2 regions of the Acidovorax sp. Q11 genome follow, and region 2 is predicted to be linked to the other one. Evidence: predicted binding sites of a transcription regulator. Region 2 holds the regulator's gene; the other holds the start of a gene.
The links. The regulator sigma-54, encoded in region 2, starts transcription at its own class of promoters, with help from an activator protein. The targets are predictions, from matches to a motif close to TGGCANGNAANCTGCTTT.

Region 1: ACYZGB_RS18035 (ANTAR domain-containing response regulator) is a predicted target of sigma-54. The motif match lies at 2,050-2,067, and genes of this name have one in related genera.

Annotation. Positions count from the first base shown of each region.
Region 1 is NZ_JBUDZG010000027.1:30,040-34,195, forward strand. It holds gene ACYZGB_RS18030 (CmpA/NrtA family ABC transporter substrate-binding protein) at 1-907, opposite strand, end outside; gene ACYZGB_RS18035 (ANTAR domain-containing response regulator) at 1,412-2,038, opposite strand; gene ACYZGB_RS18040 (branched-chain amino acid ABC transporter substrate-binding protein) at 2,294-3,454, shown strand; gene tsaD (tRNA (adenosine(37)-N6)-threonylcarbamoyltransferase complex transferase subunit TsaD) at 3,565-4,156, shown strand, end outside.
Region 2 is NZ_JBUDZG010000007.1:174,514-178,669, reverse strand. It holds gene ACYZGB_RS08865 (thiol:disulfide interchange protein DsbA/DsbL) at 1-89, shown strand, start outside; gene lptA (lipopolysaccharide transport periplasmic protein LptA) at 225-881, shown strand; gene lptB (LPS export ABC transporter ATP-binding protein) at 878-1,660, shown strand; gene ACYZGB_RS08850 (RNA polymerase factor sigma-54) at 1,660-3,243, shown strand; gene ACYZGB_RS08845 (glutaredoxin domain-containing protein) at 3,294-3,776, opposite strand; gene ACYZGB_RS08840 (acyl-CoA thioesterase) at 4,001-4,156, shown strand, end outside.

The DNA of each region.
Region 1 (4,156 bases), on a different contig from region 2:
GGTTGATGGCGTCCACGCCGGTGTTCACATAGGCCTTGCCGGCAATGGTCTCGGCCATCTTGTTCTTGTTGGCCAGGCCATCGTCGATCCACTTGCTGGCTTCGAGGATGGCGGCCGTCACGGCGCGGGCCGTGTTGGGGTACTTCTGCACAAATTCGGAGGTGGTGCCCAGCACCTTTTCGGGGTGGTCCTTCCAGATGTCCTGCGTGGTGGTGGCGGTCACCCCGATGCCATCCATGATGGCGCGGTGGTTCCAGGGCTCGCCCACGCAGAAGCCATCCATGTTGCCCACGCGCATGTTGGCCACCATCTGGGGTGGCGGCACGGTGATGACCTTGGCGTCCTTCATGGGGTTGATGCCATGTGCGGCCAGCCAGTAGTAGAGCCACATGGCGTGGGTGCCCGTGGGGAAGGTCTGGGCAAAGGTGTATTCGCGCTTCTCGCTGGCCATGAGCTTGGCCAGGCCTGCGCCGTTGACGGCGCCTTTTTCGGCGAGCTTTTTCGACAGCGTGATGGCCTGGCCGTTGTGGTTCAGGTTCATCAGCACGGCCATGTCCTTCTTGGGGCCGGCCAGGCCCAGGTGCACGCCGTAGACCAGGCCATACAGCACGTGGGCAAAGTCGAGTTCACCATTCACCAGCTTGTCGCGCACACCGGCCCACGATGCTTCCTTGGTGGGGATGATGGTCACGCCGTACTTCTTGTCGATGCCGAGCACCGAGGCCATCACCACGCTGGCGCAGTCGGTCAGCGGGATGAAGCCGATCTTCACTTCCTTCTTCTCGGGGGCGTCCGAGCCCTGGGCATGCACCAGGGCGCGCAGGGCGGGGCTCACGCCCACGGCGCCCACGGTAGCTGCCTGCAGCACGGTGCGGCGGTTGAGGCTGGTTTTCAACAGATCGGTCATGGGGCGGTTCCTCGGTGCGTTAGAAAACAAAAAAGGCGTCCTCCCCTGGCCGGGTTGCATGCGCAAACGGGCTCGGAGAGGGACGCCTTTGTCCATGGCAAAGCCCATTGGGGGGCCTTGTGTCAGCACTGGCCCGCCATTGGGCCGGTGCTGTCAGGGTGGGACCTTCTTTGGTCTTGCCAGGGTTAATGCAAGCAGCGTGCCAGCCTGTTTTGCGCCAGTTTGGCGCCGCCATTACTATGCTTTTGATAGCTGCTTGGGCAAGATGGACAGGCGCAAACGGCCTTTTTTTGCTTGAAATGGCCAGGGCTGGTGCATGCGGGCCGGGCTGCACTGCGTTTGTGCGGCGCACCATGTGGGAGACCTCGGTTGAACTGGGCGCGGCCCAGGCGAGGGATGCAAGCCAAGGTCCGCCCCGCAGCGAGGGCATCGTCCCCCTTCTCTCGAATCGCGCCAGCGATTCGAGAGAAGGGGGAAGGCGCGCAGCGCCTCAGGGGGATGCCACTAGCCCAGCAAGTCCATCACGTCCAGCATGCGCTGCGCCACATCCACGAGCTTGAGGCCCTTGTCCATGGCCGTCTTGCGCAGCTTTTCGTAGGCGGCCTGTTCGGTCAGGCCCTGGCGCTGCATCAGCAGGCCCTTGGCACGGTCGATGGTCTTACGGTCTTTCAGTTCGGTCTTGGCGTCGGCCAGTTCGGCGCGCAGGGCCTGTTCGTGCTGAAACCGCGCCATGGCCACGTCCAGAATGGGGCGGATGCGCTGGGGCGCCAAGCCCGCCACGATGTAGGCCGACACGCCCGCCGCCACCGCGTCCTTCACGTGCGAGGTGTCCTCGTCGTTGGTGAACATCACGATGGGGCGGCGCTCGTCGCGCGTGGCCATCACCACATGTTCGAGCGCGTCGCGGGCCTCGCTTTCGGCGTCCACGATGATCAGGTCGGGCTGCAGCTGGGCGATGCGCTCGCTCAGGAACACATCGGCGGGCAGCGTGGCCACCAAGTTGAAGTTGTTTTCCAGCAACCCGATGCGCAGCGCACGCGACCGCTCCGCCTGCAGGACGGCGTGTTCGTCGTGTGGGTCGGCGATCGCCAGATCCGGGGCGACCACCACGATGCGCAAGGCCTCATTCATAGACCCGAGCATAAGCAATTTTCACGCCGTATTTGGGTGCGCCGAAGCGGTGCATGGGGGCCATCGGCGCTGGCATGAGGGCGGTCAGGGCAGGGCGGGAGCCCTTAATCAGCCCCCAAAAAAGCAGCGGCACCCCCTTGCGGGGCCTGAAAGTTGCTAATAAAGGATGCTGCGGGAGGGCATACCCGATAGCGCCTCCGGGTGGCCTCGCATATACATCCGGTCACTTCGACATTCAGATATGGAGTTTTTTGCATGAACAAGCACTTCAACCGGCGCCGCTTCTCGGCCAGCCTGGCCCTGACCGCAGTGGCGACTGCCGCACTCCTGACCGGATGCGGCAAGGTGCCGGACACCATCAAAATTGGTGTGGCGCAACCCCTGAGCGGCCCGCTGGGCGCGCTGGGACAGGACCTGCTCAACGGCGTGACCCTGGCGGTGGATGAACTCAACAAGTCCGGCTACACGGTGGACGGCAAGCGCGTGACGCTGGAGGTGGTGTCGGTGGACGACAAGGCCGACGCCGCCACCGGCAAGGCCGTGGCCCAGCAGCTGGTGGATGCCGGTGTGGTGGCCGTGATCGGGCACCTGAACTCGGGCGTGAGCATCGAGACCGCGCCCATCTACGCCGCCAAGGACATCGCGCAGATCGCCATCTCCACCAACCCCAAATTCACCCAGCTGGGCTTTTCCACCACCTTCCGCATGGTGGGCAACGACACCCTGCAGGCCCGCGCCATCGGCTCGTTTGCCGCCACCCAGCTGGGCGCCGCACGCTATGCCGCGCTGGACGACGGCACCCCCTACGGCAAGGGCCTGGCCGACGGCGCCGCCGAGCAGCTCAAGGTCGAGAAGAAAGAAGTGGTGGTGCGCAAATCGTTCGACGACAAGACCGTGGCGTTTGACGAACTGGCAGGCGAACTCAAGGCCGCCAAGGTGGACGTGATCGTCTCCACCCTCAACGACTTCCAGGCCCTGGCCCTGCTCGAAGCACTGCGTAAGGTGGACCACACCAAGGTCAGCCTGCTGGGCGGCGACACCATCAAGACCACCGACATGACCAAGGGCGGCGGCATCGTGCAGGGCATCTACGCCACTTCGCCCGTGCTGGAAGCCAAGGAGTTCTCCACCGGCAAGCCCTTCCTGGAGAAATACATCGCCGCCTACAAAAAGCCCCCGGCCTACGGCGGCCACTACAGCTACGACAGCACCTACGTCCTCTCGGCCGCCATCCAGAAAGCCAAGTCGGCCGCCCCCAAGGACATCACCAAGGCCATGCACAGCATCAACGGCTACGCGCCCGTGATCGGCACCATGACCTGGGACGACAAGGGCGAGCAGCGCTACGGCGCCGTGGGTGTGTATGAACTGCGCGCCGGGGCGTGGGAACTGCGCATGCGGTCGGACCGCTGGTAGGCAAGCCGCCGGGTCGTCGGGCCCCCTCAATCCGCGCAACCCCTGCTGGTGACTGCCCGCAGGGGTTTTTCCATCCGGCCCTGCATGGAGCCGGGTTTTACACTCGGGGCATGAGTTTGTTGATCCTGGGTATTGAATCTTCGTGCGACGAAACCGGCGTGGCATTGGTCCGTTCCACGGGCATTGCCGTGCCTATCCTGCTGTCCCATGCGCTGCACAGCCAGATCGAGATGCACCAGGCCTATGGCGGCGTGGTGCCCGAGCTGGCCAGCCGTGACCACATCCGACGTGTGCTGCCGCTGGCCAAAGAGGTGCTCGCCGAGTCCGGCCAGACGCTGGCCGATGTGGATGTGGTGGCCTACACGCGCGGGCCGGGCCTGGCGGGTGCGCTGCTGGTGGGTGCGGGCGTGGCTTGTGCGCTGGGTGCGGCGCTGAACAAGCCGGTGCTGGGCGTGCACCACCTCGAAGGGCACCTGCTGTCACCCTTCCTTAGCGCCGACCCGCCTGAATTCCCTTTTGTGGCCCTGCTCGTCTCTGGCGGCCACACCCAGCTGATGCGTGTGGATGGCGTGGGCCGCTACGAGATCCTGGGCGAGACCATTGACGATGCGGCTGGCGAGGCGTTCGACAAGTCCGCCAAGCTCATGGGCCTGGGCTACCCGGGTGGTCCTGCGCTGTCGCGCCTGGCCGAGCAGGGCAGCG
Region 2 (4,156 bases):
TGGCGGGCAAGTTCTACACGGACGGCACCATGGCCGGCAACATGCAGAACGTGCTCCAGGTCGTGGAAGCGCTGGTCAAGCAAAAGTAAGCCCCGGGCTGCCCTGGGCACAAGCTCCTTAGCGCCAAAGGCCCTGGATACCCGATGAAGAAAGCCCGCTGATGCGGGCTTTCTTCATGGAGGGCGCGTGGGGATGGCTACAATGAACTGCAAGATTCGTGCCCTATGAACCACCGCCTCCTTCCGACCCTCCTGCTCGCGGCCCTGGCCTGCCTTCATGGCGTGGCCCACGCTGAAAAAGCCGACCGCGCCAAGCCCATGAACATCGAGGCCGACGCGTTGCGCCACGATGAACTCAAGCAGACCAGCGTGTTCTCGGGGCGCGTGGTCATGACCAAGGGCACCATCGTGCTGCGCGGCGCGCGGCTGGATGTGCGCCAGGATGCCGATGGCTACCAGTTTGGTGTGGTCACAGCCGAAGCAGGCAAACGCGCCTTCTTCCGCCAAAAGCGCGACACCTTGCCCGGCGCGCCCGACGAGTACATCGAAGGCGAAAGCGAAGTCATCGAGTACGACGGCAAGGCCGATAACGTGCGTTTCATCACCCGCGCCGAGCTGCGCCGCTACCGGGGCGCTGCGCTCAGCGACGAGATCACGGGTGCCGTGATCGTCTACAACAACCTCACCGACGTGTTCACCGTGGACGGCCAGCGCGCCCCCGCCACCAATGCGGCAGGCGATGCCCCGGCCCCCGGCAACCGCGTGCGCGCGGTGCTGGCGCCCAAGGACCCGCCCGCTGGTGCTGCAGCGCCTGCGCCGGCCGCCCCCGGCGCCGCACCCGTGCTGCGCCCCAGCAACAGCCTTGGCGGCGGCTCCAAGTGAGCGCAGTGCCCGTCCATCCCGGCCCTGACACCCAGGCCGGCAGCCGCCTGGAGGTGCAGCACCTGGCCAAGTCGTACGGCAGCCGCAAGGTCGTCAAGGACGTGTCGCTGGTCGTGCAAAAAGGCGAGGTCGTGGGGCTGCTCGGCCCCAACGGCGCGGGCAAGACCACCTCGTTCTACATGATCGTGGGCCTGGTGCGCAGCGATGCGGGCGACATCCGCATCGACGGCCATTCGGTGGCCCACATGCCCATTCACCGCCGCTCGCGCCTGGGGCTGTCGTATCTGCCGCAGGAAGCCTCGATTTTTCGCAAGCTCACGGTCGAAGAAAACGTGCGCGCCGTGCTGGAGCTGCAGCGTGGCGATGACGGCCAGCCGCTCTCGCGCGACGCCATCGAGGAGCGCCTGACGGCCTTGCTGGAAGAGCTGCGCGTGCAGCACCTGCGCGCCTCGCCCGCGATGGCCCTGTCCGGTGGCGAGCGCCGCCGGGTGGAGATCGCCCGCGCCCTGGCCACACAGCCGCGCTTCATCCTGCTGGACGAGCCCTTTGCCGGCATCGACCCCATCGCCGTGATCGAGATCCAGCGCATCATCGGTTTCCTCAAGGCGCGCGGCATTGGCGTGCTCATCACCGACCACAACGTGCGCGAGACCCTGGGCATCTGCGACCACGCCTTCATCATCAGCGACGGCCGTGTGCTGGCGCAGGGCACGCCGTCCGAGATCGTGGACAACGCCGAAGTGCGCCGGGTGTACCTGGGCGAACATTTCCGCATGTGATGAAGCCTGGCCTGTCGCTGCGCGTCTCGCAGCACCTTGCATTGACCCCCCAGCTGCAGCAGTCCATCCGGCTGCTGCAGTTGTCCACACTCGAACTCTCGCAGGAAGTCGAGCAGATGCTCGACGAGAACCCGTTCCTCGAATGCACGGCCGAAGAGGCGCCGCGCGAGGAGTTTGGCCTGGAAGCCGCCGACACCCCCGCGCAAGCCGACGAATACAGCGCTGAAGATGCTATATTTTCAGGAGCTGCAAGTGCAAGCACAGCGGGCGCAGAGGGCCAAAATGATGCCGAATCGCCAGGCCCTGGCGCCGACGAACCCGACTGGAGCGGCGACGGCACGGTAGAGATGGCGCCCAACGACGCCGAGTGGGGTGGCGACGCCCCGGCCCGCACCCGCAACGATGCGGAGGGCGACGACGCCGACGCCACCGAACTGGCCCGCTCGCACGAATCGCTCACCGCCTTTTTGCACCGCCAGGCCCTGTCGCTGCGCCTGTCCGAGGTGGACTGCGCCGCGCTGCGCTTCCTGATCGAATCCCTGAACGACGACGGTTACCTCGAAGAGCCGCTCGAAGAACTCGCCATCGCACTGGCCGGGCTGGACGACCTGGAGCAGATCGAGGAGCTGGTGCACCGCTTTACCGTGGCGCTGCGCCTGCTGCAAAGCCTGGAGCCCACGGGCGTGGGCGCGCGCAACCTGGCCGAATGCCTCACGCTGCAGCTCAAGGCGCTGGACGCCGACGAAGAGGCCGACCCCGACACCGTGCAGACGGCGCTCACCATCTGCCAGCAGCCGCTGGAGATGCTGGCCCGCCGCGACATCCGCCGCTTGACCCAGCTGTGTGGCGACGGCGAAGAGCGCACCCGCGCCGCCATGGCGCTGATCGCCCGCCTGGAGCCTCGCCCCGGCCGCAAGTTCGTCGATGTAGAGCGCAACATCATCATCCCCGACGTCATCGTGCGCAAAGCTGGTCGCGCCAACGGGCGGGACGGCCAGCACAACTTCATCGTGCAGCTCAACCCCGACGTGATGCCCCGCCTGCGTGTGCACGACATCTACGCCGGCGCGCTGCGCGGCCACAAGGGCGGCGAGGGCCACCAGGGCATGCAGCAGCGGCTGCAGGAGGCGCGCTGGTTCATCAAGAACATCCAGCAGCGCTTTGACACCATCCTGCGCGTTTCGCGCGCCATCGTCGAGCGGCAGAAGAACTTCTTCACCCACGGCGAACTCGCCATGCGCCCCCTGGTGCTGCGCGACATCGCCGACGAACTGGGCCTGCACGAGTCCACCATCAGCCGCGTGACCACGGCCAAGTACATGGCCACGCCCATCGGCACCTACGAGCTGAAGTACTTCTTTGGCTCTGGCCTGGGCACGGAAACCGGTGGCAATGCGTCCAGCACGGCCGTGCGCGCACTGATCAAGCAGTTCGTGTCGGCCGAAAGCCCCACCAAGCCGCTGTCGGACAGCCAGATCGCCGAGATGCTCAAGGAGCAGGGCATTGAATGCGCACGCCGCACGGTGGCCAAATACCGCGAGGCGCTCAAGATTGCGCCCGCCAATTTGCGCAAGGCGCTGTAGCGCTCAACGCGTTGAAGGGCGCGAGGGCTGCTTGAACGCCCGCCGCCAGGTTACTTGCGTGCCATGAACACCGCGTCATACGCCTGGGGTGTGAACCCGGCGATCTTCTGGCCGTTGGTCAGCAAGACCGGCACGCCCCTGGCGCCCAGCTGCTTGAACGCCGCCTTGCCAGAAGGCGTGTCGATGTCCAGCTCCCGATACGCGATGCCTTTGCCCGCCAGATAGGATTTGGCCGCCTTGCAGTAGCCGCACCAGGTCGCCATGTAAAGCACCACATCGCCCCTGGGGGCTGCGGCTGGCGGCGCGTCGGGGGCGGCTGCCGCCTGGGGCGCGGGCGATGCGCCCGGCACCACACTCACCGGCAGGTTCTCCAGCTTCATCGTCTTTTCCACGGCACCTGTCACAGGGGGCTTGTCGCTGTACACGACCCTGCCGTCTGCGCCCACCGATTTGTACAGCGTCTGGGCGCCTGCGCCCCAGGGCGTGGCGGCCAGCACCAGCACGGTCAGCAGGGTCCGATAAAAAGGGCGCATGGGGGGCTCCGGTAAAATCCGCTGCCCGAGAGCATACGAGACAAGGGGCATGGGGCCTGCAAGGTCCTTATGCCACCAACCCGCATTGCGACCCATGGCGTCTTGGCGTGCTGAGCCGCCCCACCACCGGTGGCCCTGCAGGCACCCTGCGGCACACGCCGCGCACCACTCCCCGCGCAGGCTAGTGCTCTCCGCTTCCTTTTTTCCTACCCCTGTCCGCCACCATGGCCCGCATTGTTTTTGACCTCCCCCCGCACTTCGGCTTTGCCACCGAGCTGCAGATCTACATCAGCCACGTGAACCAGGGCGGGCACCTGGACAACGCGCAGCTGCTCAGCCTGGTGTCCGAAGCGCGCGTGCGTTTCTTCCAGTCGCTGGGC